DNA from 3 places in the Alteromonas sp. Cnat2-8 genome. Region 2 is predicted to be linked to each of the others. Evidence: predicted binding sites of a transcription regulator. Region 2 holds the regulator's gene; each other region holds the start of a gene.

Region 1 (10,144 bases), 260 kb from region 2:
TGATGTAGTGTATCTATGTTGATGTCGTCAACCATAGTGATGTTAAAGCCAACGCTAATGTCTGCAGTAACGGTGTAATCTGCACCAAGTACCCACGTATCACCGCGACTATTACCTAAGCCAACAAACTCGTATCCGTTAATATCGATGCTGTTATAGGGTACGCTGTACAGATCTTCACGAGGCATCAATTCAACATCTACGCTTGAAAACCCAAAGTACACGTCAACAGAGTCCCAGCGATACGCAAGGTTAAACTCTACGCCAGATGATTCTAGGTCGCCGATATTATTAAATACCGAGTTTCCTTGATAACCGCTAAATAGCACATCATCAATAGTAGATTCATAGGCGCTAAGGCGCGCATTAAGGTTATTCGCGCTGTATTCGATTGACGCTTCAATATTGGTGACAGTTTCAGGCACCACGTCACTGGCTACAACGGGAACGTCCTCACCATCATATAAGTATTCGTCAAGCGTGAAACCATCACCAATTTGCTTACCGCGCGCCGCTTCTGCGTAACCAAGACCAAGGGTCCAAGCTTCGGTAAGCTGATATTCAAGACCGACGTTAAAGCTAAGTTCATTGTCGTCTAGTCCAGATGGCTCATCGGTAACGGGTGTGCCGTAATAGTCATCGATCAAGATTTGTTGCTGAAAATCAAAGTCGTCATAACGAACACCGTAGCTCAACAACAACTCTGGTGTGATATTGCTATGAGCTTGCGCGTAAATACCCATTACGCTGCCTTCTTCTGCGTTCTGCACAGGACCTACGCCAGGACCACTTTCTACCTCATCTTTACGATAGTCGATACCGTAGGTGAATACGTGGTTTGAAATGTCGGTGGTGTTCCTAATATCAAAACCATAGGTATCGATATCAGACAAGAAATCGAAACGGCCGCCGCGGAACGATGATGAAGTTTGGTATGCAGTGGCCTCTAAGAAAACCAATGCGCTGTGGTCAAAGCGGTAGTTCGCTACGTAGGTATCACGCTCTGCTTCACTAGGATAAAGTGGAGCACCTTCTAGTACTACCCAGTTAGGTCTTGCCGAAAACTCACCCTCTTCATCGCGTTGCTCTGCACTTATTGAAAGGTATTGATTATCCGCAATGTAACCACTGGCTTTAAGGAACATGAGATCTTGATCTGCGGCAGTACCCAGCACTTCGTTGCCGTCGCCGTCTTCAAAGTTATCTCTGTCAACCGTGCTGTAATAACCTAGCAAGCCCCATGAATCACTTAGCTTTCCATAAAGGCTGCCGCTATATCGGGTGCCTTCGTTTGAGAAATAACTCGCTTTTACTCGACCACCAAATTGTTCGTCGCCTCTCAATAAATCTTGTGCATCTTTGGTTTTAAAGCGGATTGAACCACCAATGGCACCTGGGCCACTGGTTGCTTCACCTGCACCAGCCTGCACATCGATTTGCTTCAAAAGATCGGGATCTAGCGTCACGCGGCCTATGTGGTGAAATAGGGTTGAGGTTTGTTGCGCGCCATCTACGGTTACATTCAGGTAGGCATCTTCTAGTCCACGGATAAAGATTTTCTGCGCTACACCTACTGAACCGCCAACGCTGACCGACGGAGACTCTCTAAAAACATCAGCTAAATCGTTTGCCTGAAACTGCTCAATATCCTCGGCAGTAATGCTCAAGTTAGTTGCTGCGCCTACCACAGCAACTCGCTCTATAGACTTGGTTTCTTCATTCTGGTTTTCTAGGGATTGCGCAAATACTACCGGACTGGATAGCGTGCACACTGCACTGGCTAAAACTAACTTTTTCAAGGATGTCTCCATTTGATAATCAACAATTACAAATAAGAAACATTCTCATTAACTTTAGTCTAAATGGATAGCACTTTTACATTTGTTACAATTCTCTCAGTTCTTCGCTGTCAAAGACTCACGCTCATTGTTGTAACGTACTTTCTGGCCTGCACGCAGACGTTCAGCTCCTCTCACCACAACCGAGCGCTTCGGGTTCACATCGCCAAACACTTCAATTCTATCGCCCATCCCCACCCCGGTTGTCACCTTAACTTGCTCCGCTTCATTATTTTCATTGAGCTGATAGATAAAGGTGCCCGACTTTCTTAGTACCAGTGCATCGCGGGGTATGGTGACACCATCATGAGTATCGCTGCTAGGCAGCGCCACGCGCACTGCACTGCCTATAGGAAAGTCACCGGGGTTGATGGCAATTCGTAGCTCCATCATGCGCGATGTACTGTTGCCTACCGGTACAATGGCACGAATAGATTCTTCTACTTGGTTCACGTTATTGTGAACGCTAACGCTCATGCCGTTAGCAATATAGGGTAATACGTTGAGCGGTGCGCGCACTTGAACTTCAACGCTATCAGGGTTTACCACGCGAAGCAGGGTTTGCCCTACCCCAGTGTATTCGCCCGGCGACTGCTGCCTTTCAACCACCAAAGCCGTAAAGGGAGCACGAATACTGCTTTGTGCTATCTGATATTCGGTGAATTCTAAATCCAATTTGGCTTGCGCTAACTCCTGCTTAGCATTCTCTAAGTCAGCTTCCACTTCCTCTAACTCACCTCTGGACGTGTTTTGACTGGCCTGAAGGTTTTTGTACCTCGCGAGACGTTTGGTAAACAGTTCAACCTGCGACTGCCATCTGGCAATATTTGAGGCATTTTGATTGCGGGTAATACTTAAGCGAGTATCGTCGACTTTAACTAAAGGCTCCCCCGCTTTTACCACATCACCTACATCTGCCATCCAAGTGATGCGACCGTCTACCTCAGAGGCTAGGTTCGCATCGATAACGCTAAGTACCGTTCCAGGAACCCAGGTAAGTTGTGAAATCGCTTGCTCTCTGGCTTCATCTATTTGAACCAGCACCGGCGGTGGTTGATTGCTATCCTGTGCGTGTGCGCTCAACGATACACTGCTTGCAAATAAGGCAAACACACTAAGGGCGAGAGTAGAAGTCATTGCTTTCATGGTTGTCTTTTCCTTACACATGATCGTTGTATTTATTTTGTTTTACGGTGGATGAGGTAGTCGGCGAAGCGCCAGTGCTCTCTATGCGCTCGGCCAGGGGTTTGAGTATATTTACAGGTGACTTTGAAGCCGTCATACGCAGCAAGGTAGGCAGTAGTAGCAAGGTGAATATGGTACTCACCGTCATTCCTCCCACAATAACAGCCGCAAGACCTCGGTAAATAACGCTGCCTGCACCTGGTAGCAACAGCAGGGGCAGCATGCCAAAGATTGAAGTCAGCGTGCTCATAAAGATAGGCCGTAAACGTAGTTTGATGGCTTGTTCTACCGCGTCATCACGGGTCAGCCCTTCTTGCTCTCCTAGGCGAGTCTGATGCACGAGTAAAATGGCATTGTTTACTACAAGCCCTAGCAAAATAATAAAGCCAATCATGGTTAACAGGTCCATGGGCTGGAAGGTAAAGATGTTCATGATACGAATAGCAATCACCCCACCCACCGTGGCTAGCGGAATAGAAAGTACTACCAGCACGCTGTCTTTTAACGATTTAAACAACCCCGCCATTAACAGCAGTAGCAACACCATGGCAAAAAGAAAGTTATCAGCCATCGAGGCAATAGCGCCTTTTAAGCTATCCGCGCTACCACCATAATTAATAGCGCCATCGGTAGGCATCATGGCCATAATGGCAGGTTCAACCTCAGAGGTAATCACTTTCATGGCTTCTTCTAAACTCATACCCTCTGGCGGATTTACGTTTAGCGTAAGGGTTCTTCGACCATCAATGCGCTGAATACGACTTGGCCCTACGGCTCTTTCAATACCTACCAGTTCGCCTAATTGCACCACCTCGCCTGATGGCGTCATGACTGGCGTGCTATTTAAGTCTTCGGGTGTAAACCAGGGTGCTGAGCGAAAGATAATATTCATGCGTTTGGTGCCATCGAAGTACTCCCCCACATACATACCATCACCCATGGCACGTACCAGGTTCCCCATACTGCCCCGATTTAACCCGACTTCCATCATTCGGCTGTCATTAGGGTAAAAGCGAAGCTCTGGTTCGGCTTGCTCTAGAGGAGGATTCGAACGCGCATTCGCGTTAGGGAAAACTTCTCTCAATTTATCTAAACCTGCTTGCGCAGCGATGCCGAGCATGGCTTGGTCGGTACCTTGAAGATGAATGTCGATTGAGCGACCGTTTCCAAAGCCGCCGAACAAATTGCCTTGTTGTGAAAAGGTCTGTGTATCCGGCAAATCCTTTAAAATTTCATCGCGAACAATGGCTTCTAACTCTTTGACCTTAGACTGATCTTTAGCGCGCACACCCAAATTTCCGCCATTTGGCCATGTGATAATGTAGTAGTTTTTCAGCGCTGGCTGCTTTTCTCCGTCCATATAGGGCTGCAGTCTCTCAACGATAATTGGCATCACTTCTTCACTAATAAAGTTTTCACTGGCACCCGCAGGCAAACTTAAGAAGGCGTCAACGGCATCGCGTTTTACGGGCGGCAAATAATCCATGGAAGGCATAAGCAAAACACTACCTGTAATAGGCACGCCCATGAGTGTTAGAACTAATACAAGTCGGCGAAGCGGCGTACTTGATAGCGACATAATAGCGCGGGTTATCTTAGCCCATACCCGCTGTAAGCTATCAGCTGGCATGTTGCCATTAAGGTATTTAGCGGCAACGACGGGCAATACCGTTACCGCAACCACTAGCGACATACACACTGCAATGGCAATGGTAAGAGCGAGGTCAGCAAACAATTGCCCTTCAACATCTTCCAAAAACATGACGGGAATAAAAATAGCAACGGTGGTGGCTGTTGACGCCATGAGGGCACCAAACACTTCTTTCGTTCCCCGATGGGCACAATCCTCCATGTGCGTTTGTGAATTTGGGTCTTTATTTTCAATTTCGGCTTCGGCGCTCTTGCGCGTTCTTACAATGTTTTCCAGCACGACAATAGCAGCATCTAGCACCATACCTACCGCGAAGGCGAGTCCTGCCAGTGAAATGATATTGAGCGAGCGACCGGTAAGTTGAAGCACCACAAAAGTGCTAAGTAGTGAGATAGGAATGGCCAATGCCACAATGAGCGTTGCCCGCAGCTGGCGCATAAAGAGCCAAAGCACGGCAATGGCAAGCAGCACGCCTATAAATAAATTGCTGGTAACTAGCTGCACCGCTCTATAGATAAACACTGAGGCATCGAAGCTTTGCGCCATTACTAACTGCTCAGGGGCCAAGTCCTGTTCGTTTATTTGTGCAACTTTTGCTTTTACGGCTTCTAAGGTAGCTAGAACATTGGCGTTGTTTTGCCTGTCTACGCGAATAGATATGGCCGGATTGCCGTTTTGCACACTGTAGTTTGCACCGTCAGCGCGGGTGATTTTAATTTCGGCAATGTCATTTAGCGTGATAGGGCTGCCGTCTCGCCATTCGAGGATCATTTCACCCATTTGCGTAGGCTCGTAGCGACCTTCAAAACGCAGAGTATAGCGTCTTCTGCCCACATCGACAAAGCCACCTGAAATATCATTCGCACGCCCCAACTCGTTGGCAACTGCCGTTAGGTCAATGCCTAACTGCGCCGCTTTAAACGGGTCGAAAACAATTTGAAACTCCTCAACGCCGCCAACCCCGCTTTCCATACGCGCCCTTGCAACGCCCGGGATAGATTCAAGCTGAGGTTTAATGACATCGGTAAAAAAGGTCACATAGGTATTAATTTCGTTTGGATTGCCTGGAAGGCGCTGAAGAAAGAAGTAGGTCAAAGCGGGGGCGTCTCCCCCACTTCCAGCAAGCATAATATTAGGGGACAAGGCATCGCGAGGTAGTGGCGGTACGCGATTCATGCGGCTAATCACTTCAATGAGCGTTTTCTGCATGTCCGTATCTAAACCAAACTCTAGATTAATCCACGCATTACCTTGGTTTGCCCATGCATTCATCGACTCAAGGCCAGGGATCCCTTGCAGCACTTCCTCTTGAGGTTCAATGATCTCCGACTCAATTTCTTGGGGCGACGCAGCGCGCCACGAGGTCTGGATGTTAATATTCGGTCTTTCAATGTCAGGAAACAGCTGTACAGGTAAATTAAACAGGCTATATAGCCCTAAAAATACCAGCAGTGTTATTCCTATACCTACCCCAGTCGCGTTTTTTATTGCTTGCTTAGTGATGTCCATAATATGGCACTTATGCTTTTTATTGTTTGGTTTACTATAGGTCGCAGGAATGACAGAAAAAGTTTAAAGCCATGACACTAAGAATTTCAGCGATTATTAACATTTTGTTTAAATACCGTTTAAAAAACGTTATTTATCGTAGATGAGTGGACCTCAAAAATACGCCATTTGTCGGCGCTGGACATATTTGCTTACACCCATCGTTAATTAGGCGTCGCGACGTGGAGTGAGGGTAGGGATATTTTAAACTCGCCCTTCGGGAAGGTCTGGCAAGCTTCACTCTGGGAATTTGAAAAGCAACGGCCATCCCTGCATTCCCACGCTTTGTTAGGAAACTTGCCAGCGCCTTCTGGGTGGGCAATCATCTATGCGGATTGGTATTGGTCTTTAAGTATCGAACAAAAATTTAGAGCAAAAAAAAGCCGCTCTAGGAGCGGCTTTTTTCAAATACGTCAGCGATTACGCTTCAGCAATGATGATCACTTTGATTGAAGTGATAACGTCAGAGTGAAGTTGTAAGTCGATGTCATACTCACCAGTTTCACGAAGAGTACCAGTAGGTAGTTTAACTTCTGCTTTTTGTACTTCAACGCCAGCTGCAGTGATTGCATCAGCGATGTCACGAGTACCAACAGAGCCAAATAGTTTACCTTCGTCACCAGCAGGAGCTGCGATTGTAACTTCAGCAAGCTCAGCAACTTTTTCAGCGCGTGCGTTAGCAGCAGCTAGTTGCTCAGCAATTTTCGCTTCAAGTTCAGCACGACGTGCTTCGAACTTTTCAACGTTGTCTTTTGTTGCAGGAACCGCTTTACCCTGTGGGAAAAGGAAGTTACGAGCGTAACCAGACTTAACAGTCACTTGGTCGCCCAGGCCGCCAAGGTTGGCGATTTTATCTAGTAGGATGATATTCATCTTAGCTAACCCTTATATTCGCCAAATTACTTGTGTGAATCAGTGTACGGAAGCAACGCAAGGAAACGTGCGCGCTTGATCGCAGAAGACAGCTGACGCTGATATTTTGCGCTTGTACCAGTAATACGGCTAGGGACAATTTTACCGCTCTCAGTGATGTAGTTCTTAAGAGTAGCGATATCTTTGTAATCAATCTCAGTCACACCTTCTGCAGTGAAACGGCAGAACTTACGACGTCTGAAAAAACGAGCCATGGGTGATCTCCTTAAGCGTTGTCTTCAGTGGTTTCAGTTTTCTTTTCCGCGCGATCTTGGCGAGGAGCAGAATCGTCACGACGCTCACGACGAGGCTCTTCTTTCATCATTGGAGAAGGCTCAGTCACAGCAGTCTTAGTGCGCATAACCATGTTACGTAGGATCACGTCGTTGAAACGGAAAGCATTTTCCAATTCATCAACAGCTTCTGCAGACGCTTCAGCATTGATTAGTACGTAGTGGGCTTTGTGCAGCTTTTCAATTGGGTAAGCCAGTTGACGACGGCCCCAATCTTCTAAACGATGAATCTGACCACCGTCTTGCTTTAGGATTGTGGTATAACGCTCGATCATACCAGGTACTTGTTCACTCTGATCAGGGTGAACCATAAATACGATTTCGTAATGACGCATTATAGCTCCTTACGGTTGTAGCCTCGACAGTACAGCCGACTGTATGGAGACAAGGAACGAATTGGGATGGCTGTAAGGGCGCGCATTATACGCAGCAGTTACTAATTGCACAAGCATTAATCACCTTTAGAACAATCATTTGCCCTTTCCCCAAACACTACGCTCAGACATTTAATCAAAATACTGTTTATCTATACAGTAAAATACTGTACAGTTTTTGTGTCTTTAATAAACAGGGGACCTACCATGGCCATTACCACACAGTATGTTGTTACGCACAAAGGGGTAGAAAAATTGGTAACTACCGACAAAAAAGAAGCCGATCAGTATGACAAAATGCTCGATGCAGCAGATAACCTTGCTGACTACATTCATGCGAAGGGCATCAAGCTAGACGATAGCGTAGTGGAAGAGCTCACCATCATGCTGTCTAAAAACAAAGATAAAATCAGTAAGATTTTCAAAGGCGCTACCGCAGAAAGCGTATTAGAAGATGAAAGCGCAGAAGTGGTAAAGCTACAAGCTAACGGCTGATAATTTAGGCGCGCCTCTCTTTTGCGTCGTTATGATGAGCAATTAATAAGAGCAATTGCCGCTTTAGGCTGATGAGATCTGATAGCATAGCTATACGCAAAAATGTTATTTGATAACATTACCTCAACGCGGCAATGTGTTTTCTCTGGTTTTTAACTGGGTGAACAGACGTGTCGCTTTTGCTAATGTGAACATAAGACGTAAATACAGGTCGGGCTTAGCGTGAATACCACCAATAAAAAAAATAGCACTCACTCCCAGCGCAACGCAGTGTCTGAAGGGCGTAACACAGCGATTGAAGTTAGCAATTTACAGTTTTCGTACACCAAAGAAAGCCCCCCCATCATTGACATTAAAGCGTGGCAAGTTTCGCAAGGTGAGCACGTTTTTCTCTCAGGGCCTTCGGGTAGCGGAAAGAGCACATTGCTCAATTTGCTGTGCGGAACATTAACTCCAACTCAGGGCGACATTGCCTTATTAGCGCAGCCTTTCTCCGCATTATCGAACCGACAGCGGGACAAGTTTAGAGCACGCAATATCGGCGTTGTTTTTCAACAATTTAATCTTATTCCCTACCTTTCTGTGGCACAGAACATTAATGCGGCGGTGTATTTTGCAAGTACAAACGTCAGCAAGACAGCATCAGACGCAAAGCTTCGTCATTTACTGGACAAGCTACAGCTGCCTTCTCACGTGCTGCATGCGAAAGCTGACGCATTGAGTATTGGTCAGCAGCAGCGCGTTGCCATTGCCAGAGCACTGATTAACGACCCACAATTATTAATTGTCGATGAACCTACCTCTGCCCTAGATACCGATGCCAGAGATAGTTTTATGTCGCTGCTAAAAGACGTTGCAGGTGAAAGCACCATGATTTTTGTTAGTCACGATAAAGCCATGGAGAGTTATTTCGACCGCCACTGCAGCATGAGTGAATTAAGCCCAAGTACAAACCACATAAAAACGCGAGGCGATGAGGCCCCAAAAGCACAGGAGCGTGCGTAATGCTAAGTACCATTGCTATTGAAAGTTTAAAGCGCAGGAAAACAACGGCAATCCTCACACTTTTAAGCATTACCATCAGCATTAGTTTACTTTTGTGCGTGGACATTATTCGCACCCAAGTTAAAACCAGTTTTACGCGCACCGTTTCTGGTGTAGATCTTATTGTTGGCGCACCAAGTGGACAGCTTAATTTACTCCTGTCATCAGTGTTTAATATAGGCACTCCCACCAAAGGTATTGAATATAAAAGTATTGCGGCGCTTCAATCTAACAAGCAGGTATCGTGGCTTATCCCACTATCTTTGGGTGATACCCACAGAGGTTTTAGAGTAGTAGGTACGACCAACAGCTTTTTCGACCACTTTAAATACGGTGATATGCAATCACTTGAAATGGCAGCAGGCTCGACATTTACGCAGCCACTGTCTACCGTTATTGGCGCAGATATCGCCAAATCATTGGGGTACAAGGTAGGGGATAAGATTATTATTTCCCATGGTCTGGGTAGCGTATCGTTCAACAACCATGATGATCACCCTTTCACTATCTCAGGCATAGTTAAGAAAACCGGTACGCCCGTAGATAAAGCCGTATACGTTACCCTACAGGGACTTGAAGAAGCCCACACAGGACCTAAACATTCGCCCACCTCAATGTTAGGCCGTAAATCTGCTGACAAGGCGAACGAGCATGAGCATGAGCATGAGCATGAGCATGAGCATGAGCATGAGCATGACGAGCATACAAAAGAACATGCAGTTTACAATAGCGAAGCGTTTACGCCTGAGTCAGTATCCGTGGTGATGCTGGGGCTTAAACATCGGGTAACTGCACTGCAGCTTC
Region 2 (10,144 bases):
GAATATGCCTGAAGTTGTAACTGCGGGCGGATACGTAGAGTTTACCGTATCGATGAGTGACCCAGACAGAGTTGACGATGACGTCGCGGGAGAGCTTATTTCAGCGCCTCCTGGTGCTTCGTTAAATGCGGAAGGTCTGATGACCTGGAATGTACCTGCGAATCAACTTTTCAACGCTCAAACTTATATGTTTAGTTTCGCTAGCTTAGACGGAACTGAATCCCAACAAACGCTCGAAATCACTTCTTATGCGGACAAGGCCCCGGCTTATGCTCGTACTACTGTGATGACACCAATTCATAATCATGGCTTTGCTATTGCTTCGACCAATGGTGTAAGTGAACTTATCACGGTAAATGCTCGCAACGTGGGCGCATTTTCGCTAGAAGGCAATACGCTTAAAAATACCTATGTGTATCCGTATAAACTGCCAACTAAAGGCGAAATTAGAAGCGTGCATACCCAAGATGTTGATGGTGACAATAATGATGAAATCTACCTTCTTACTCAACAGGGATTGTCTGTAATAAAAGACCGCGAAAGTAACGCAGAAGCGGTGTTTATTATTGAAGATAGTATTATTTCTGGCTTATTTTATGACATCAATGGTGACGGGGTTGATGAAGTTGCTTATTTATATGGGAGCGAATATTACAATGCGACTTCTATTGCCATTGTAGATGTTCGCACAGGTGAGCAGTTGCAACAGTACGATATTGACGGCGTCAATAACCTTGCTTTTGGTAACGTAGATGATGACGCATCGATAGAAATGGTAACGAACAATGGTTATGTATTTGATATCGAAAGCGGTGCCAACCAATGGCTATACGGTAGCGGGTTCAGCGACGCATTTGTTGTGCTGGGTGATATGAATAACGATGGTGTAGATGAAATCATCGGTGCCGATAGTTGGAATGATATCTCAATCTACTCAGCAGTATCGAAAAGCAGTTTGGCAACGGCGGAACATGGTGACATTTGTGATATCGCCTATAGTAAAGAAAGCCCAGCTACAGAAGGAATAGTGGTTGTCTCCGAGTGTCAGTGGGGACAAGTTAGAGGTTTTGCATTAGAAGCGGGACAAATCTCTGAGCAGTGGGCTCTTAACCACAACACTTACAGTGGCATGTCACTTCTCATTGACGATTTAGACAATGACAATGTGGATGACATTATTTGGACTGGTGAGAATCAAATTTTAGTAGCGCAACAAGATGCCAACGGTGAATATGCCTTGTCAGATATAAAAGGTGCGCCGCGCGCGAGTAGATATCATGCCGCGGGTTGGGCACCTTATGGCGATAATGATGAAAGAGCCGTCTTTGTTAGCGATACAAGTAGTTACGAATCATCTATTCAGATTTTATCGGTAGATAAAGAGGATAACTTTGCGATAAGTGCTGAGGTTGGCGAAGATGTCTATAACTATAGCAAACCGGTCGTTACAGACTACAACAATGACGGTGTGGGTGAGTTACTAATAGGGGCACTGGATTATAGTTCGTCGTTTAATGTCGTGAGACTTACAGATAACGCTATTCAGTGGACACTGAACAATAATCAGAATAGTGAAATTTCGTTTATTGAAGCCATTGACGTAAATAACGATAGTTACGCCGATGCAGTTATTATTGAGAACAATCGACTTAAAGCGTTTGATATCGAGAATCAGGTGCTTATCGACTCAATCATTAACGATTTTTCAATTAATGCGCTTGCTGCCTCTGAAAAAGACGGTGTGCATTATTTTGCTGTTGGGGGCTATAGTTCGCTCAAGCTCTATAAAATGCAGGATGGTGAATTTGTTGGATTGAATGAATTGGAAACCAATTGTGACCAATTGCTCACGGTAAATTTTGATAGTGATAGCGAACTTGAATTTGCGTGTTTAAATAGAAACTACAACACCATCAATGTTTATGACGTGGCGAGCGATGCATTAGAACTCAAAGACGCTATAGCACCGTCATTCTACCCTCAGTATATAGCGGCTGTTCCAACGACGTCGTCTAATCAGTCGATTCTCGCTATCTACCAGCCTAACGAGAATGACTATTCGTACAATTATTATGACAGCATCGCATATCGCGTGGTTGAGGTTGATAATAAAGGCAATGTGGTGTGGCAAAGCCCTGGACTTGGGCTCGATAATGTTGAAGGCATGCGCACACGTCAAAATAGTGATGGGGAGCTGGAGTTACAAATTAGTAACCCGAACATGGCTCTTCTCGTAAAATAAGAGGAAAGCACTTGTCGTAGGCTATTGCAGATCGCAAAAGACGCGGCAAGTGCTTGTTATTTAGTTTTAGGTGTATATACTTACAGGAACTGTATGAACAGACAGGTCTTTTATGCGCCCACTCACAGCTCGACAAACCGAAGTTTTAGAACTTATTAAAACAACCATGTTAGAAACGGGAATGCCGCCTACTCGTGCGGAAATAGCCCGTCAGCTTGGCTTTCGTTCTGCTAATGCAGCAGAGGAACATTTGAAAGCATTGGCGCGTAAAGGCGTGATTGAAATTTTGCCTGGTACGTCTCGTGGCATTAAGCTCAATATCCCTCTTGATAACGACGCACAAGAAGAAGAAGGCCTACCGTTAATTGGGCGTGTTGCAGCTGGTGAGCCGATCTTGGCGCAAGAGCATGTTGAATCGCACTACAAAGTCGATCCTGCACTGTTTCAACCCCATGCCGACTTTTTGCTACGCGTCAACGGTATGAGCATGAAAGACATTGGTATTTTAGACGGTGACCTTCTCGCTGTTCATCGCACCACTGATGTACACAACGGTCAGGTGGTTGTGGCGCGTGTAGATGAAGACGTCACCGTAAAGCGTCTAGAGAAACGCGGGCGTGAAGTATTGCTTCATGCTGAGAATGATGAGTTTGCACCAATAAAAGTTGATTTGGCGACTGAACATTTTGCGATAGAAGGTATTGCGGTGGGTGTGATCAGAAACGCTGACTGGATGTAGTATTTTAGCTTGTTTGTATAAAAGCGGCGCGTTAGCCGCTTTTTTTATGTCTTTTGTTCCTGTTTTTTTCTTCAATCTGCCAACTTAGGTTTTATCCTGCCCAGCAAACCTGTTGGTTTTCTGCGCGCTTATTTTTATCATTACTCTCGTTATTCTTTCTATGAATGCTTCAAGTATTTTCCATTTTTTATTTTGAATTTTGTTTGAAATCGACATTGAGTAATCGATTACTTATTGATTTCTTAACTAGTTAGTCGAGCATTTACTTTAACCCCGTGTTCAAAATGCCTGTTTGATTCCAAGGGCATCCCACAGCAATGGCTTTCTCTTTTTGCACGTGAAATCCCCCGCGACCATTTTAGTAAATGATTAAAAATTAACCACTTCGTTAAATTTTTAATAGAAAAGACTAGACGGCACGACATTATTGCGCAATTCTTATACAGAGATTAACAAAAAAATAACAATGACTCTAAATTTGTTTTACAAGTTGAGGTTACGGGTCAATCGTTCGCAAACCATTTGGTAGGGCATCGCGCAAATTAATCAGCGTCTTTGACCACGCCATTACGGAGGTGCTGAGTGAAACAACTAACGACCGTTTTCGCAAAATGGTGTTCTAGTATACCAATTTTGCTTTTTTCCCCTTTGCTTTTTGCGCAAGAAGCAAGCGAAGAAGCCTCTTCGCTTAATTTGAGACGCGGTGCTACCGACATCAGTGGGCAGGTATACGACCTCCATATGTTGATGTTCTTCATTTGTGTTGGTATCGCGGTTGTAGTTTTTGGCGTGATGTTCGCCTCAATGTATCTACATAGAAAGTCCCGTGGTGCCAAGCCAGCTAATTTTCACGAAAACGTGAAGGTCGAAATTGCTTGGACCGTTATTCCTTTCCTTATTCTTATTTTCATGGCGGTACCCGCAGCGAATACTCTAATTGCTATGGAAGACACGTCTGAGCCTGACATGACGGTGTTAGTAACAGGCTCTCAATGGAAATGGCATTACAAGTACATGGATAGCGATGTAGAGTTTTATTCTTTACTCGCCACTCAGCGCGAGCAAATAGAAAACAAATTTCAGAAAACAGATAACTACCTGCTGGAAGTTGACCGTCCCTTGGTTATTCCTACTGGGAAAAAAGTACGCTTTCTTATTACCTCTGACGACGTTATCCACTCTTGGTGGGTTCCTGACTTTGCCGTGAAAAAAGATGCCAACCCCGGCTTTATTAACGAGTCTTGGGCCAAGGTGAATGAGCCTGGTATTTATCGCGGACAGTGCGCAGAGCTTTGTGGTAAAGACCATGGCTATATGCCGGTTGTGGTAATTGCTAAAGAACCCGCCGAGTTTGAAAAGTGGATGGGCGAACAAGAAGAGATTGTTCGTAAAGCAAAAGAAGAAGAGCAGCGTCTACTTTCTATGAATATGTCTATGGATGAACTGATGAAAGAGGGCGAGCGAGTATACAACGCAACGTGCGCTGCTTGCCATATGCCAAATGGTGAAGGTTTACCTGGCGTGTTCCCGGCATTAAAAGGCAGCAAGATGGCACTAGAAGATCAGCAAGGTCACATTGACATCGTGCTGCATGGAAAGTCAGGAACAGCCATGCAAGCGTTTGGAAAAATGCTAAGTCTTAAGGAAATTGCCGCCGTAGTCACTTACGAGCGAAATGCCTGGGGCAATAAAACTGGCGATATGGTTCAAGCCAAAGATGTCAACGCAGTGGCAAACGGAAACTAGGAGCAGACAATGAGCAAAGCAACTGAAGTTATTTCGCCAGATACCTCTGCGCCTCATGACGGTCACCTACATGATGACCATGAACACCACGATCATATTCCTAAAGGGATAACGCGTTGGTTGTTTACCACTAACCACAAAGACATAGGCACACTGTATCTGTGGTTTGCCTTTATTATGTTTTTAGTTGGTGGTGCGATGGCCATGGTGATCCGCGCTGAACTATTCCAACCCGGTCTACAAATTGTAGAGCCAAACTTCTTTAACCAAATGACTACGGTACACGGGCTTATCATGGTATTTGGTGCAGTAATGCCAGCCTTTACTGGGCTCGCAAACTGGCTTATTCCCATGATGATCGGCGCCCCTGACATGGCGTTACCGCGCATGAATAACTGGAGCTTCTGGATTTTACCAGGTGCCTTTCTCATTCTATTGAGCTCGCTCTTTATGGAAGGCGGCGGCCCTGCTTTTGGATGGACTTTCTACGCGCCCCTTTCAACGACTTACAGTGGCGATTCGACAGCGTTGTTTGTGTTCTCTGTTCACATCATGGGTATTTCATCCATTATGGGTGCGATTAACGTGATTGTGACCATCTTTAATATGCGTGCGCCAGGCATGACCTGGATGAAAATGCCGCTGTTTGTATGGACGTGGCTTATCACGGCATTCTTGCTGATTGCGGTAATGCCAGTGCTCGCCGGTGCGGTTACCATGGTGTTAACTGATAAGTTCTTTGGCACGAGCTTTTTTGATGCTGCTGGTGGCGGCGACCCGGTTATGTTCCAGCATATTTTCTGGTTCTTCGGGCACCCTGAAGTGTACATTATGATCTTGCCCGCTTTCGGCATTATCTCGCAAATTGTTCCTACCTTCTCTCGAAAGCAGCTGTTTGGATACGCGTCTATGGTGTACGCCACGGCGTCGATTGCACTGCTCTCTTTTGTTGTATGGGCTCACCATATGTTCACCACGGGCATGCCGGTGTACATGGAAATGTTTTTCATGTTTGCCACCATGCTTATCTCGGTGCCTACTGGCGTGAAAGTGTTTAACTGGGTAGCGACCATGTGGCGCGGCTCACTGAGCTTCGAAATGCCAATGATGTTCGCTATTGCCTTTATTGTGCTGTTCACCATTGGTGGGTTGTCAGGGCTAATGTTGGCGATCACGCCCGTGGACTTCCAATATCACGACACTTACTTCGTTGTAGCCCATTTCCACTATGTACTGGTAACTGGCGCGGTCTTTTCCATCATGGCTGCGGTGTATTACTGGTTGCCTAAATGGACGGGAAAAATGTATGACACAACCTTAGCTAAATGGCATTTCTGGTGCTCATTGGTATCGGTCAATGTGTTGTTCTTCCCTATGCACTTTGTGGGTTTGGCTGGTATGCCACGCCGTATTCCTGACTATGCATTGCAGTTCGCTGATTTTAATAAATGGATAAGCCTGGGTGGTTTTGCATTCGGTTTATCTCAGCTCATCTTTCTTGCCCTGCTTATCAAGGCATGCAAAAAGCAAGGTGAGCCGGTATCAGCGCAAGTTTGGGACGGCGCAGAAGGATTGGAATGGGAAATTCCATCACCTGCACCTTATCACACGTTTGAAACACCACCTGTCGTTAAGTAACGGTAGGTGGAGTTGTGAATAGGTCATTCCTTTCAACCGGCAAAAGCCGATGGGAATGACATTCACACATTGCAGGTGGTGAGGGAGATAAACGACTAAGCAAGCGTTTACCAACCTTCATCTATGGATTTACCCGGAGGTCACGTGATGTCACAGCAAAGCGCAAACAACAAGATGGTTATTAAACTTGTTGCTATTGTCATTGGCATGTTTGGCTTCGGCTTTGCCCTTGTTCCCTTGTACGACGTATTTTGCGACGTTACGGGAATTAACGGAAAAACCGAAGGCACGGCTGCGGTTTATCAATCGGTTGAGATTGATGAATCGCGAGAAGTGACCGTCGAGTTTATTACTCGCACAAATACCGGTATGCCGTGGGAGTTTCGTGCTGAAACCAAGCGCGTGAAAGTGCACCCTGGCGAACTTAATACGGTGTCGTTTTATGTGAGAAACCCTGCATCAAGTAATATCGTAGCTCAGGCCATTCCCTCTGTATCCCCCGGAACGGCAGCACTGTACCTGAACAAGACTGAATGCTTCTGCTTCAATCAGCAGCCATTGGATGCGGGTAGTGAAGCCTATATGCCCATGCAGTTTTATGTAGACCCTCAGCTACCTGAAGAAATTACGTTTTTTACCTTGCAGTACACACTCTATGACGTCACAGCGCGAGCCAGTGACCTAACGACAACACCGAATCCCTTTATGGCTTCAACACCATCAAATGGCGAATAGGCCGAAGGGGTAAGGAGAAGAAAATGCAACCCGAAGTACAGAATCACGAATACCAAAAATATTATGTACCCGCACAAAGTCCATGGCCCATCGTAGGGGCCGTTGCTCTATTTCTTATCGCCGTAGGTGCGGGCAATTATGTGGTGCAAGCAACCAAAGGTGAAACAGGCTATGGCGGTCATATCCTTTTAGCGGGGATAGCAGTATTGCTCGTTATGCTTGTAGGTTGGTTTAAAAATCAAATAGACGAATCTATGGCAGGGCTTTACAGCGATCAGCTGGGGCGTTCATATCGACAAGGTATGAGCTGGTTTATCTTTTCAGAGGTGATGTTTTTCGCTGCGTTTTTCGGCGCCCTCTACTACGCGAGATTTATTTCCGTTCCGTGGCTGGGCGGCGCATCGAACAACGCTATGACCAATGAGGTCTTATGGCCGACCTTTGAGGCCATGTGGCCGCTGGTGTCAACGCCAGGCGGCACTACCACACAGGAAATGAGTGCTGCGGGTTTGCCCACAATCAACACGGTTATCTTGCTTATATCATCTATTACACTGCACTTCGCTCATGTGGGACTAGAGCAAAACAAACGCAAACAGCTAACCCTAATGCTGGGTATCACTATCTTACTTGGATGTGGGTTCTTGTTCCTACAGGTAGAAGAGTACATACATGCGTATCGCGACTTGGGGCTTACACTTCAGTCAGGCATTTACGGCAACACCTTCTTTATGCTCACAGGGTTTCACGGCATGCATGTGACCCTTGGCACCATCATTCTAATTGTATTGTTTTTTAGGGTCTTGAAAGGCCATTTCACGCCTGAAAACCACTTCGCGTTTCAGGCGGGGAGCTGGTACTGGCACTTTGTAGATGTAGTGTGGGTCATGCTCTACATCTTTGTTTACGTACTTTAAAAGGGAGCCCCAAACTCAGTAAGGCCTTGGGTTTGGGGTAATTAAACCGGTACCAATAGCGATAAGAATAATAATAACAATGACGGCAGAAGTGAGCACGCGTCGACCAATGTACTTACTCATAGGCCCTTTTGATGCTTCATTTTTCATCATGATTCGCATCGCCATGAACAAATTCACAATCATGTACAGCACCAACGCAACAAGGACTATTTTTATCAACATATTCACCTCTGTTTTTATTCTAATTTTGCATGGTGCGAAATAATCATGTTTTCTCGCACTCGCCACGTTATTCCTTGGTTACTCACGGGCTTTAGTGTGGCGATTATGTGCGGTTTAGGGTACTGGCAACTTGATCGCATGGTCCAAAAGCAACAACGCTTAGCTAGCATAGCGCAAAAGCAAAGTAATGGAACCTTGAGTTTAGAAGAGGCGTTGTCTCATGATGATCCTCGGGATATTACCGTATCGTTCAGCGGCGCAATAGACGCTAACCATGTGTTGCTATTAGATAATCAGATTCACAATCAGCGGGTGGGTTTCGATGTCATCGTACCGGTAAATACCAATGTCGGGTGGCTCTTGGTTAACTTTGGCTGGGTGCCTGCGCCAGACTTAACGCGCACGCTACCGGAAATAAGTTTTACAAGCCAAACGCGCGAATTAATCGGCGTGCTTAGCGTGCCGGGTAACAACCCCTTAGTGAAAGAAACCAACATGGCTTTGTCGCAAAGCCCCGCGCTGGTACAACACATAGAATTCCCTGCACTAAGCAACGCCTTAGAGCGCAAACTTTTACCCTTTATTCTTCACCTTACCACGCCTGACCCCGCGTTTATTCGTGAATATCAGGCCGTCGTAATGTCTCCTGAAAAGCACCTTGGCTATGCAGTTCAATGGTTTGGTTTAGCCATTGCCGCTGCAGCCATTGGCGGCTTTGCAATTAGTAAGAAAGGACGTAGTTATGAGTAATGCTGCTTCGAAAAAAACATTAATTATTATGGTAGCCGTGTTTGTTTTACCTGTTGTTTTGGCAAAGCTCGCACTTGATAACGATTGGTTTACTAAAGGCGCGACAAATAAAGGTCAGCTGCTCGCGCCGACCATCGACATGAGTGCGCTTTTAGAAAACGCGGAACCTAAATGGCGTTTGTTGTATGTGATGCCAAGTAAATGTGACGCAGTGTGCGAGAACGCACTTTTTAGCATTAACCAAGTGTGGCTTGCACTAGGTAAAGAATCGGACCGTGCCCAAGCAGTGGTCGTTACTACCGCTTCAAGCGACCAAACTGCGATAGCCGCGCTAGAAGACTACCCTTTTGTCGAAACCTTACCCGTTACTACACCAACGGCGCTTGCCTCTAGCAGTGTTTATATTGTTGATACGCAAAATAACGCCATGCTCTTTTACGACATTAAAGACGATAGAAAAGACGCCGTGATGGAAAGCCGCAACATGCTGGCAGATATGAGAAAGCTCCTAAAATTATCGCGTATAGGATAATGGCCATGAAAAAATTAACCCTATTCAGTATTTTTTTGGCGGCGGTCGTTATTATTCTCGGTGCGTATACGCGCTTGACCGACGCGGGGCTAGGATGCCCCGACTGGCCTGGATGCTACGGTAATTTAACCGTGCCTTTGAGTGAGGAAAAAGTGGCACAAGCCAACGCCGCTTTTCCCGAACGTCCAGTTGAGGCGTTTAAGGCGTGGAATGAAATGATTCACCGCTATTTTGCAGGAACGCTGGGGCTGTGTGTACTGGCTATTGCCATTATTGCTATTCAGCAGCGCGACAAAGGCACGCCCGTTAAATTACCTCTGTTACTGCTGGGGCTTATTATCTTCCAGGCAGCACTTGGTATGTGGACCGTGACGCTCAATCTGCTTCCCGTCGTAGTTATGGGGCATTTGCTGGGGGGCTTCTCTGTACTCTCTTGCCTGTTTATTCTCTACCTCCGCTTGCGCAACACCGCAGGCGATGCATCGAAAACTAAACAAGCGCCCATAGCGTCAGCTATGCATGATCAGGATATTACCGACTTACCTCAAGCCAAAGTCTTTCAGCGAAACCTTAAACTTTTCGCCTTCATTGGGCTTGGCGTGCTTGTTACCCAGATTGCT
Region 3 (10,144 bases), on a different contig from region 2:
CTGAACTCAAAAATTCTACCGTCTTTTTTCCAGCTCGCCATTGCGCGCCGCAGTTGATCGGCTTCTCCGCCACTGAAGCCAGCTGCAACCATGGCAAGCTGAATCACTTGCTCTTGAAAGATAGGCACGCCCATGGTGCGAGACAGAACTTTCTCCACATCTTTAGATGGGTAGCTAATGGTTTCGTTACCGTGTCGGCGTATCAAATAAGGGTGGACCATATCACCCTGAATCGGACCTGGCCGTACAATGGCTATTTGTACAACCAAGTCGTAATAGCGACGAGGTTTTAGCCTTGGCAGCATAGACATCTGAGCTCGTGATTCTATTTGAAAAACGCCTACCGTATCGGCCCGACAAATCATATCGAAAACCTGTTTGTCATCTCCGAGCTTAGTAATGAACGGAATACTGGTTTCAACAGGGTATTGTTTATTGATAAGAGAGAATGCACGACGTATAGCGCTCAACATCCCAAGCGCCAGTACATCCACTTTTAAAAGGCCTAAGGTTTCAATGTCGTCCTTATCCCACTGAATAATAGTACGCTCTTCCATCGCGGCGTTCTCAACAGGAACAAGATCGTAGAGCGGCCCTGCGCTAATAACAAAACCGCCTACATGTTGCGACAAATGTCGGGGCGTGCCCAGTAAAGCTTCGGTAAGGGTAATTAACTGCTGCACCCTAGGCTCTTCAGGGTTTAGCCCAAGCCCCGCCAGCTGAGATTTCCACGGAATAACGCTGTCTCGGCGATTAATCTGCTTTACCACAAAATCAAGCTGTGATTCGCTAAAGCCCAGCGCCTTGCCCACATCTTTAAAAGCCGACTTAAAGCGATAGCAAATAACCGTAGCCGCGATAGCGGTTCTTTCCCGGCCGTACTTTTGATAAATGTATTGGATGACCTCTTCACGGCGTTGATGCTCAAAATCCACATCAATATCTGGCGGTTCGTTACGCTCTTTGGAAATAAAGCGCTCGAACAGCACACTTATTTGCCTTGGGTCTACTGCGGTTATTTCCAAGCAATAGCACACTACCGAGTTGGCCGCAGAGCCGCGCCCTTGATACAAAATACGTTGTCGCTTGGCAAACTGAACAATGTCGTAAATGGTTAAAAAGAAATACTCATACTCTTGCTCGGCAATAAGCGTAAGTTCTTTTTCTATGGTTTGGCGAATATCAGGGGTTATACCTTCAGGAAAGCGCACTTTTATACCGGCCTCTACACGTTCCCGCAAATACGAAGTGGGCGTATACCCTTCAGGTACAAGCTCCGCAGGATAGTGGTAGCGCAGCTCTTCTAAAGAAAATGTGAAAGCGTGAGCAAGGGCATTGGTATTGGCAATCCATTTCTCAGGGTAAAGCTTCTTAATTTTTTGTACGGTTCGCAGACTACGCTCTGCATTACTCAACGCATCCCGACCTATTTTGTCTACACTGGTATGCACGTTAATAGCATGCAATACATGTTGAAGCGGCAGTCTGTCAGCGTGATGCATGAGTACACCTGTACAGGCAATAACAGGAAAAGGATAGGCAGACTGCAGATGATTGTAATGCGCAAACCTGTGGTGATCCCTTCCGTCTAATAGGCGCTGAGCGCCAATATAGGCATCAATACTAGGGTGTTTTTGCAGCCATTCAGCCCAATGCTTGTCTTTAGCTTCTTTGCCGCTTGGTAGCCAAATGAATTTGCAATGGCGAATGGTACGCAAGTCCCACTCAGCTAGTTGGTATTCACCTTTATCAGAGCGACGCCTCGCGTTAGTAATAATTCGGCATAGTTCGCTATAGGCTGCTTTGTTCGGGCACAACAGCACAAAAGATAAAGTGTCATCAAATACAAAGTAACTACCCACAATAAGCGTAATCGGTAGGCCCTGATGCTTAATTTCGTCGAAAGCCCGTACCACTCCCGCTACTGAGCATTCATCGGTAATGGCAAGTGCGTCGTAACCAAGGAAAGAAGCCGTGGTAACAAGCTCTGCGGGGGAAGAGGCACCGCAAAGAAAACTATAATTGCTTTGGCAAAAGAGCTCACTGTATTTCATGATATTGCCTTTACCTTTTTCTTTAACCGCATACCGCTAGCAAAAAAGGCCCTGCACCCACCAGCGGCTCTCTTCATCTTTAAACACTAAAAGCTTTACGCATTGCTCAGTTTGGGCGATGAAATAATCACGCTTTGTTGGGCTGTCATGCCACCACTCGCTATGTAATCGCACGGGGCCAAAGCAAATTTGGGTAGCCTGAATAAGCGGTTTAGGTACATCAAAAGTGAAGGTGGGCGTAATGTCACTGCTATAAGCATAATTACGGGTGCAGTTACCGGTGCTCGACTCCGTCACCGTCATATATTCAAACTGATGGCTGTCGGCAGCGCGAGGTTGAAACGTACTGTTATCGCCTAGCTTCGCGTTTAAGCGCCCAATTAATTGCTTTTGTGCAATATCGTTAAATCTGTCGCTAAAAAAGTCGCCATTCTGCGTATCCATTTCTTCAAATTGCTGACAGGTAAGCGCAATGGCTGTAGCTGGCTCAGGCAACACCAGATTCTCAGTTTTAAGACTAAACAAGGGCAGCCAACTTTGTACTGAAGACTGAGGCAGTGCCGAACGTATATTAATATCCATTACAGGTGCTTCTCTGAAATGAATATGTACACTGATGCTGGATGTATATAAGTTTCTTGCCCGTAAATAGTGAGACAAATGCTCAAACTGCTGGCTGACAAAAGGGGTTAGATGCTGCGTGTTTTCAATATCAAAAGGCAATAGGATAAAGTTATCGAAGTGCTCCAAAGGCCTAAATAACGTAACGCGTGGAAAGGTTTCTCCCCTTAACGCAGTAAGATACATAATAGTGTTATTGTCAAAGCGCCGACCCAGTTCTTGTACCGGCATTGCCAACAGCTGTTGTACGCAGGAAACGCCCACCCTTGCCAACGAGTCAATGACTTTAGGTGATAGAGCCGTAATAGAAAGCGGGCACGTACTTAGCGCTTTTTTTATGTCATCGGATGTATGCAAGTAGGTATTAAATTTATGAAGCGCTAATACTTTTGCGGCCTCAATTGTCCATGCGCTAGCAAAATGATAACGAATATCTGCTTCTGCCAGAGCTTGAGTTAATGTTTTCCACAGTGGCGTATGGCCGCCATAGTAATGAGTTAGGTTATCTAGCCTTACTGCCAGACCGCTGACACTATTCGAGTGAAGGTGGTTGTCTAATACGATGTCAGAAGCCAGTGGGTAAAGCCGATGGGCTAACTGCGTCAGCATATGCTTTTCGGCTTCTTCACTGAAAGGCAGAATATGTACGTAAGGGCATAGCGCCGCCGCTTGAGCTAGCCCATGCCCAATTTCAATGCCTTCTTTTTTCGCAATATCATTACACTGCGTAATTTTGTTTGTTTTACTGCAGTACACTGCAACGGGAGTATTCGACGCTAACGCTGAATACTGGTTGTTAGTTTCGTGCTTCGGCAATTGGCTATGTGCACGCTTACTTCTAGCCGCTTTGATATGGCTGTCTAAAGTAAGTTGATAGCAATGAATATAAGCCCACAGCATCATTAGCTCACAGAGTGTAATGCCTGATCGGAAAGCGTGTTGTGTGCCATGGCCCATTTAATGGCGTGATTGTCGGGGGTCCACCGATGGGAAATAACAATGTTATCTTTGGGCCACCCATGACGCTGCTTGCGTATGTTCACCGCCAAAGCGTGGGGTTTACCTTTTAGCGCAATATCCAACGTAATGGGTAATGCACTGTCGCTTTCATTCGACAGGTTGGCTTGTGAATCACTTGAGCTGGCCTTCGGGTAACCTAACTGTGAGGCCTGCTGTTGCGGTGGAGTATACAGTAAGCACAGCGCATCATTATGCGTTGCCGCTACCTGCAGGCGTCGCGCTTCTTTTTGATTTACAGCATTACTCCACAGCACTACGCAGTGGCAAGCCGTACTTTTTAAACATTGCTCTGCTGCCCACAACGACTCTTGTTCAGAACCTGGTTTTACTACCAGCACTTGTTGCGCTTTAAGCCCCAAATTTTCTAACCACGGCGACTGTAGTAGCCCGGGAGGGTTAATAAATACCACCAGCTTATGCGTACGGTGTTGGCATATAACCTGTTTAAAGAGTGAAAGTTCACCCATGCCGGTTAACGAAGAGATACGGACAAGGCCTGTAGATGTAACGCCACCGTTAAGTGCTTTATCCAGACGCGGAAAACCCAGTGAAAACTTGGTTTCACTTTGTCTCTGATCTCTGGCCCGCCAAATATGCGGGTGGTTATTAAGCACGGATAACGATTTATTCATGGCACTCAAAATAAACTGTATTTTTATACAGTATTATAGTGCAGCAATAACCCTTTTCAAGACAAAAGGTTTTTGACTTGTTGTTTTAAACGCTAACTTACTGATTAGTTTGGAAAGGTAAAAAGATTAAACTTTTAAAAGAGTGGGAACATGGCTAGGGTCGCAGGCTTTACTACATAGCAAAGCAGACGACCCTGCCATACAGTTAGCGCTGTATAAGCGCTAACGAGAGACATAGAGTAAAATGTTACTCTTCAGATGGTTCTTTTTGAGCCTTTGTAGTCGTGCCACTTACTGTTGCTGTAACGGTTTGGCAAAAAGCAATGAAGCCGTCGGCCGTATTTTTTGACCACACCATACGTACGTTGCTAGGGAGTGCTTTCACCACCTCACGAATTTCCTCAAGCGTCACTTCTTCATTAAGCAGCACCTTATTCAGTGACTCCTCAAATGACATCCCTTTCTCACAACAGGCCATGACGATAGTCGAAAAGTTGCGCATAAGCGGGTGCAGCGCATTGTATTGAGTTTGGTCGATAAGGCGGCTTTTATAGGCGCTTTCAATACGCGCAGTAAGATTTTTCTCCAACGCATCTGTAACAAGAACAAGGTTGCGATAAGCATACGTAACCTTGTTGTTGGTCTGTTTATTCGAGTGACGCAATAGCGCCAGCTCTTTCTGTAAATTCTGCGCTCGCAGCACAAAGTAAATTAAAAACAGGATAAGTAATCCAATAACACCAAATGCAACGATCATGTCTATTGTGCCTTTTGTTCTTCTATAAACGTATTGATGTTTTGCTCCAAGATAAACAGTGGAACTGAGCCGTTTTCTAACACGGCGCGGTGGAATTTACGCACATCAAAACGCTCGCCTAATGCTTTCTCTGCCTTCTTGCGAAGGCCTTTAATTTTGATTTCACCAATCTTGTAAGACAAGGCTTGCGCTGGCCAAGAGATATAGCGGTCTATTTCAGTATTTACGTTGTGTTCTGAAAGCGCGGTGTTTTCCATCATATAATCAACCGCTTGTTGACGACTCCAGCCCATCGTGTGCATACCGGTATCCACAACCAAGCGACACGCACGCCACATTTCGTAGCTTAAGCGACCGAAGTTGTCGTACGGCGTTTCGTAAATACCTGCTTCAATACCTAAAAACTCAGAGTACAGACCCCAGCCTTCACCAAACGCTGAAATATAGGTGTTACGACGTACCATAGGTAAGTCTTCAAGCTCTGCTGCCAACGATATTTGAAGGTGGTGGCCAGGCACTGCTTCGTGCAAGGTCAGTGCAGGCAATGCATACAAAGGGCGCTTATCGAGGGCATACGTGTTTACCCAGTAATATCCTGGCTGATCATCGCGGCTAGGATGAATGTAACGGCCCGTTGTATATTTGGGCGCGATAGCGTCTGGTACAGGCGCTACACCGTAAGGCGTTCTTGGCAGATACTCAAAGAGCGAAGGAAGCTTTGCGTCCATTTTCTTTGCAATGAACGACGCTTCTTTTAGTAAATCTTCAGCGCTGGTGGCATAGAATTGCGGGTCTTCGCGTAAAAACGCAATGAAGTCGTTAATGTCGCCATCAAAGCCAAGCTCATCCACAATTTGCTGCATTTGCGCGCGAATGCGTTTTACTTCAGACAAACCTAAATCATGGATTTCCTGAGGCGTCATATCCGTGGTGGTGTAATGCTTGGCTCTATTGGCGTAATACGCCACGCCATCAGGCCAGTTATTCGCGGCAATATCTTCACGGGCGTTGGGAATGTATTCGTCTACCATGAAATCGTAGAACATTTGATACGCAGGCAATACGCTGCTGGTTATGGCAGCCTTGCCTTGCTCCGTTAGCGCTGATTTTTGCTCGGCAGTAAAGTACTCTGGAAAGCGGGTAAATGGAGAATAAAAGCCACTGTCCTCGGCATTTTCAACAATGTATGACGCCACCGAGTTCTCAAACCCTTTCAGCACGACTTTAGGCTGCGTGTAGCCTTCTTTTAGCGCCTGTTTCATATACGCAATTTGTTGGTCAAAATAAGGCTTAAGCGCATTTAGGCGGCTAATGTAGGCCTGATAATCTTCTACGCGCTTAAAGGTGGATAAATTAGGAAGTGAGGCCATTGCACCGTGAAAGCCATATTCTGAATTGATAGGCACTAAATGCGCGCGATACGTATATTCGTCCACATAGTTAGCTAAACGATATTGTTGCATCAGCAAGGCAATATAAGCATCAGTAGAGATGTCTTCTTTTTTATACTGACTTAAGGTCTTTTGAAAAGTACGCCATTGTTCATTTTGTGCTTTTAGAGCTTTGGGAGAATTATCTGGTAATACGTGAGCGAGTGAAGTATCTCCTTCGCGAGAAGCTAGAAGCGGGGAAACCGAAAGCTCGTATTGCCAAATGTCATCAAGTAGTTGATACAAGCTTTCATCGTTAAGGTCCTTTGCAGATGAGCTAACGCTGCAAATAAATAATAATGCTGCTAAAACATAGCGATACATAAGGGTCTCCGGCAACCTTCACCGGAATGACCCGGCGGTTACTCTTTCGTTGGTGTATATATTGGACTAGGGAAAGCAGTTACTTTATCAGATTTATTTTCTAATTTAGTAATTTTGGCTGAACCTTTTTTATTTACGGCGTCAATGCGCAAAATGTTGTGCATCGGAACATAAGTTTTTGTTACTTCAGAAAATTCGGTTTTCAACCTTTCATGGCTAGGGTCTACAACAACACTTGTGTGGGTGTCCCACACAAAGTCACCTATCTCGACAAAGCCAAACAAAGCGCCCTGAGTAAGGGTTCTAACGTAAAGTTCGTAACGTTCTCCATTGCTGATGAACTGAACGCGGTAAAGAATATCGTCTTTCGACATAGATGCTGCTCTTCACTAAAAAAACATAACAATATCCGGAAACGGAGCCGGCATGCGACTGACAATTTTACCTTGCTCATAAAATGCGAGCAACGGTAGGAAACACATGGTAAACGTAAGTAGTTTAATGGTATTCCGCCTATTAACTGCGTTACCATGATGCACACTTAGTTATATGGTGAAATTAGAATGATAAAAAAACTCCTTATAGGTAGTGCAATGACAGCAATGACCTTTGCTGCTACTGCCCATAACCACGCATCGACAGACAATGCTTTTAACCCTGATACACAGCGAATCAAATCGCACCTGTTTTTCCTAGCAGATGATTTGCTTGAAGGTCGTGACACGGGCTCTCGTGGCCATGAAATTGCGGCGCTATATATTGCGACCGAATTTGCTAAATATGGTTTGAAGCCAGCGGGTACAGACGGCTACATGCAAAACGTAGCGTTTCGCAAAGCGAATCTGGTTCAAGAGTCTCCCAAGTTTACTTTCACGCAAAACGGCGAAACCGTCGATTTTGACTACCCGAAAGAATATCTAGCTAGCCCGAGCTTGCTTAGCACTGAGGCTAATGTAAAAGGTGAAATGGTCTTTGTGGGCTACGGCATTGTGGCTGATGAGCTATCTCACAACGATTACAAAGACTTAGATGTAAAAGGTAAGGTTGTTGTAGCGCTTGCTGGTAAGCCAAGCGACTTTCCATCAGAAGAGGGCGCTCACTTTGCGTCTGGCTATCAAAAGCAAAAGTATGCGGTAGACAATGGCGCTATTGGCATGATCACTATCACAACGCCTAAAAATGAAAAGGTACGCCCTTATCAAAGCCGTTTGAACTACATCCATACGCCGCGTATGGCATGGTTAGACGACAGTGGTCAGCCTGCAAACAGCTTTTCTCAGCTTAAAGGTGGCGCTTACATGAGTGAAGGCGCTGCGCGTAAGTTATTTGAAGGCGCAGAAAAGAGCCTTGATGACGTTTATGCACAGCTTGAAGCCGACAAAGTACCGCAAGGCTTTGCGTTAAACGGTGTGGTTGATATCAGTAAGACGAGCGTACACGACACCATCACTAGCCCAAATGTTGTGGGTGTACTTGAAGGTTCTGACCCAGAGCTTAAAAACGAGTATGTGGTTTTCTCTGCTCACTCTGACCATATTGGTTTTGCCAAGACCGTAAAGAAAGACAACATTAACAATGGCGCCATGGACAATGCGTCTGGTACGTCAGTGATGTTAGAAACTGCACGCCTGTTTAGCGAAATGGAAGAAAAGCCAAAGCGCTCAATTCTGTTCGTATCGGTAACGGGTGAAGAGAAGGGCCTGCTAGGTGCAGACTATTTTGCTCGTAATCCAACTGTACCGGTTACTTCAATGGTGGCGAACGTAAATCTAGATATGCCAATTTTGACTTACGAGTTTGCAGACGTTATTGCGTTTGGCGCTAACCACAGTGATTTGCAAGAGTCAGTGGAAAAAGCGGCGGCGAATGCCAACATTGAACTAAGCCCTGACCCATGGCCTGAGCAAGCGTTATTCACTCGCTCAGATCACTATGCGTTTGTAAAGCAAGGTGTGCCTTCAGTGTTTATGGTGCCGGGTCTGAAGTCTAAAGATCCTAACGTAGATGGCAGCAAGGTGTTTGGTCAGTTCTTATCTACGCACTACCATAAGCCTAGCGACGACATTAACCAGCCATTCAACTGGAATGCGGCAGAGACTTTCACCAAGGTTAACGCGCAAATTGGTTGGACACTAGCAAACCAAAAGAACAAGCCTAAGTGGAACGACGGCGATTTCTTTGGAAACACGTTTAGCAAGTAAGTCCATATTTATTAAACATTAAAAAGCAGCATTTTTATGCTGCTTTTTTTGTGCCTGTAGCTTACGGACAGTGACTGAAATAATGAATTATGTGCATGTTGGAACGCTGAAAGCTGAACTCGACAGCTGTCTGATTTAATTGCACTTTTTGCATTGATTTTGAAAAGTGTCAATGCAATATAGAATGAGAAAAAAGCAATAAAAAAGGCGCTTGAAAGCGCCTTAGTCGTAACCCTTAGTCGTAACTTAGTTGGGTTCTAAACAAACATTTGCTTGAAAGCAGCCCACTGTTCATTGAACTGCTCGGTTGGCTTACGCGTAAATCCACTGCGGATAAAGCCATTAATACGGCCATCGGTGTAGCAAATCATCATGTTGGCGATAATCGCTTCATCTGCAGAAAGGGTTTTACCTTCCCGTAGCTTGCGCTCTCTTAGCACTTGTTTAAGCTGCGTTTCTAAACGCTCGAAAAGCTTTGCTATGCGCGCGCGCAACCGGTCTTGTTCACCCATTAACGCATCACCATTTAATATTCGAGTAATACCCGGGTTCTTCTCAGCAAAGCCCAAAATAAGATGAAGAATAAGCTGACAACGCGTAAGCGAGTCTTTCTCTTCATTCACAATCTTATTGATGCGCGTGAAAAGTGTTTCTTCAATAAACTCGATAAGCCCTTCAAACATTCGCGCTTTACTTGGAAAGTGACGGTAAAGTGCCGCTTCAGACACTCCCACTTTTTCCGCTAATTTAGCAGTAGTGATACGTTGACCTGGGCTGGTTTCTAACATTCCAGCAAGTGCTTGCAGAATTTGAGCTCTGCGATTTGTTTTTTTGACAGCAGGCATGACGAAAGTATTTCCTCCGCTACCGAGTTATAGCAACTCGGGCTCCATGTTAAGTTGGCTTACACCAAAGCGTTTATATTTATCGTTTTTATTATCGACACTTAATAAGCATCTGTTAGTTTTTATTGTTTAAAGCGTAGCGCTCTGCAATAAGTGCAAGTAATTGACCCGCTAACTCGCTTTTACTGGTTGCAGGTAATCGTTTATCACCATCTTGCCATATTACGTGCAGTGCATTTTTATCACTGTTAAACCCCAGA

Evidence for each region. The regulator LexA, encoded in region 2, represses DNA repair genes until DNA is damaged. The targets are predictions, from matches to a motif close to TACTGTATNNNNATACAGTA.
Region 1: the regulator LexA is predicted to act here: its motif matches at 7,944-7,963, upstream of MHN00_RS09550 (YebG family protein).
Region 3: the regulator LexA is predicted to act here: its motif matches at 4,341-4,360, upstream of MHN00_RS19030 (recombinase RecA).

What each region holds. Positions count from the first base shown of each region.
Region 1 is NZ_JAKREX010000003.1:397,150-407,293, reverse strand. It holds gene MHN00_RS09580 (TonB-dependent receptor) at 1-1,799, opposite strand, end outside; gene MHN00_RS09575 (efflux RND transporter periplasmic adaptor subunit) at 1,896-2,984, opposite strand; gene MHN00_RS09570 (efflux RND transporter permease subunit) at 2,998-6,183, opposite strand; gene rplI (50S ribosomal protein L9) at 6,643-7,095, opposite strand; gene rpsR (30S ribosomal protein S18) at 7,122-7,349, opposite strand; gene rpsF (30S ribosomal protein S6) at 7,361-7,762, opposite strand; gene MHN00_RS09550 (YebG family protein) at 8,009-8,296, shown strand; gene MHN00_RS09545 (ABC transporter ATP-binding protein) at 8,519-9,301, shown strand; gene MHN00_RS09540 (ABC transporter permease) at 9,301-10,144, shown strand, end outside.
Region 2 is NZ_JAKREX010000003.1:132,670-142,813, forward strand. It holds gene MHN00_RS08435 (hypothetical protein) at 1-2,242, shown strand, start outside; gene lexA (transcriptional repressor LexA) at 2,355-2,981, shown strand; gene coxB (cytochrome c oxidase subunit II) at 3,564-4,727, shown strand; gene ctaD (cytochrome c oxidase subunit I) at 4,737-6,365, shown strand; gene MHN00_RS08455 (cytochrome c oxidase assembly protein) at 6,513-7,100, shown strand; gene MHN00_RS08460 (cytochrome c oxidase subunit 3) at 7,124-8,017, shown strand; gene MHN00_RS08465 (DUF2909 domain-containing protein) at 8,033-8,242, opposite strand; gene MHN00_RS08470 (SURF1 family protein) at 8,288-8,992, shown strand; gene MHN00_RS08475 (hypothetical protein) at 8,985-9,524, shown strand; gene MHN00_RS08480 (COX15/CtaA family protein) at 9,530-10,144, shown strand, end outside.
Region 3 is NZ_JAKREX010000007.1:271,398-281,541, reverse strand. It holds gene MHN00_RS19040 (error-prone DNA polymerase) at 1-2,054, opposite strand, end outside; gene MHN00_RS19035 (DNA polymerase Y family protein) at 2,091-3,578, opposite strand; gene MHN00_RS19030 (recombinase RecA) at 3,578-4,327, opposite strand; gene MHN00_RS19025 (hypothetical protein) at 4,575-5,084, opposite strand; gene MHN00_RS19020 (DUF885 domain-containing protein) at 5,087-6,838, opposite strand; gene MHN00_RS19015 (DUF1820 family protein) at 6,877-7,212, opposite strand; gene MHN00_RS19010 (M28 family metallopeptidase) at 7,402-9,039, shown strand; gene slmA (nucleoid occlusion factor SlmA) at 9,297-9,884, opposite strand; gene coaBC (bifunctional phosphopantothenoylcysteine decarboxylase/phosphopantothenate--cysteine ligase CoaBC) at 10,000-10,144, opposite strand, start outside.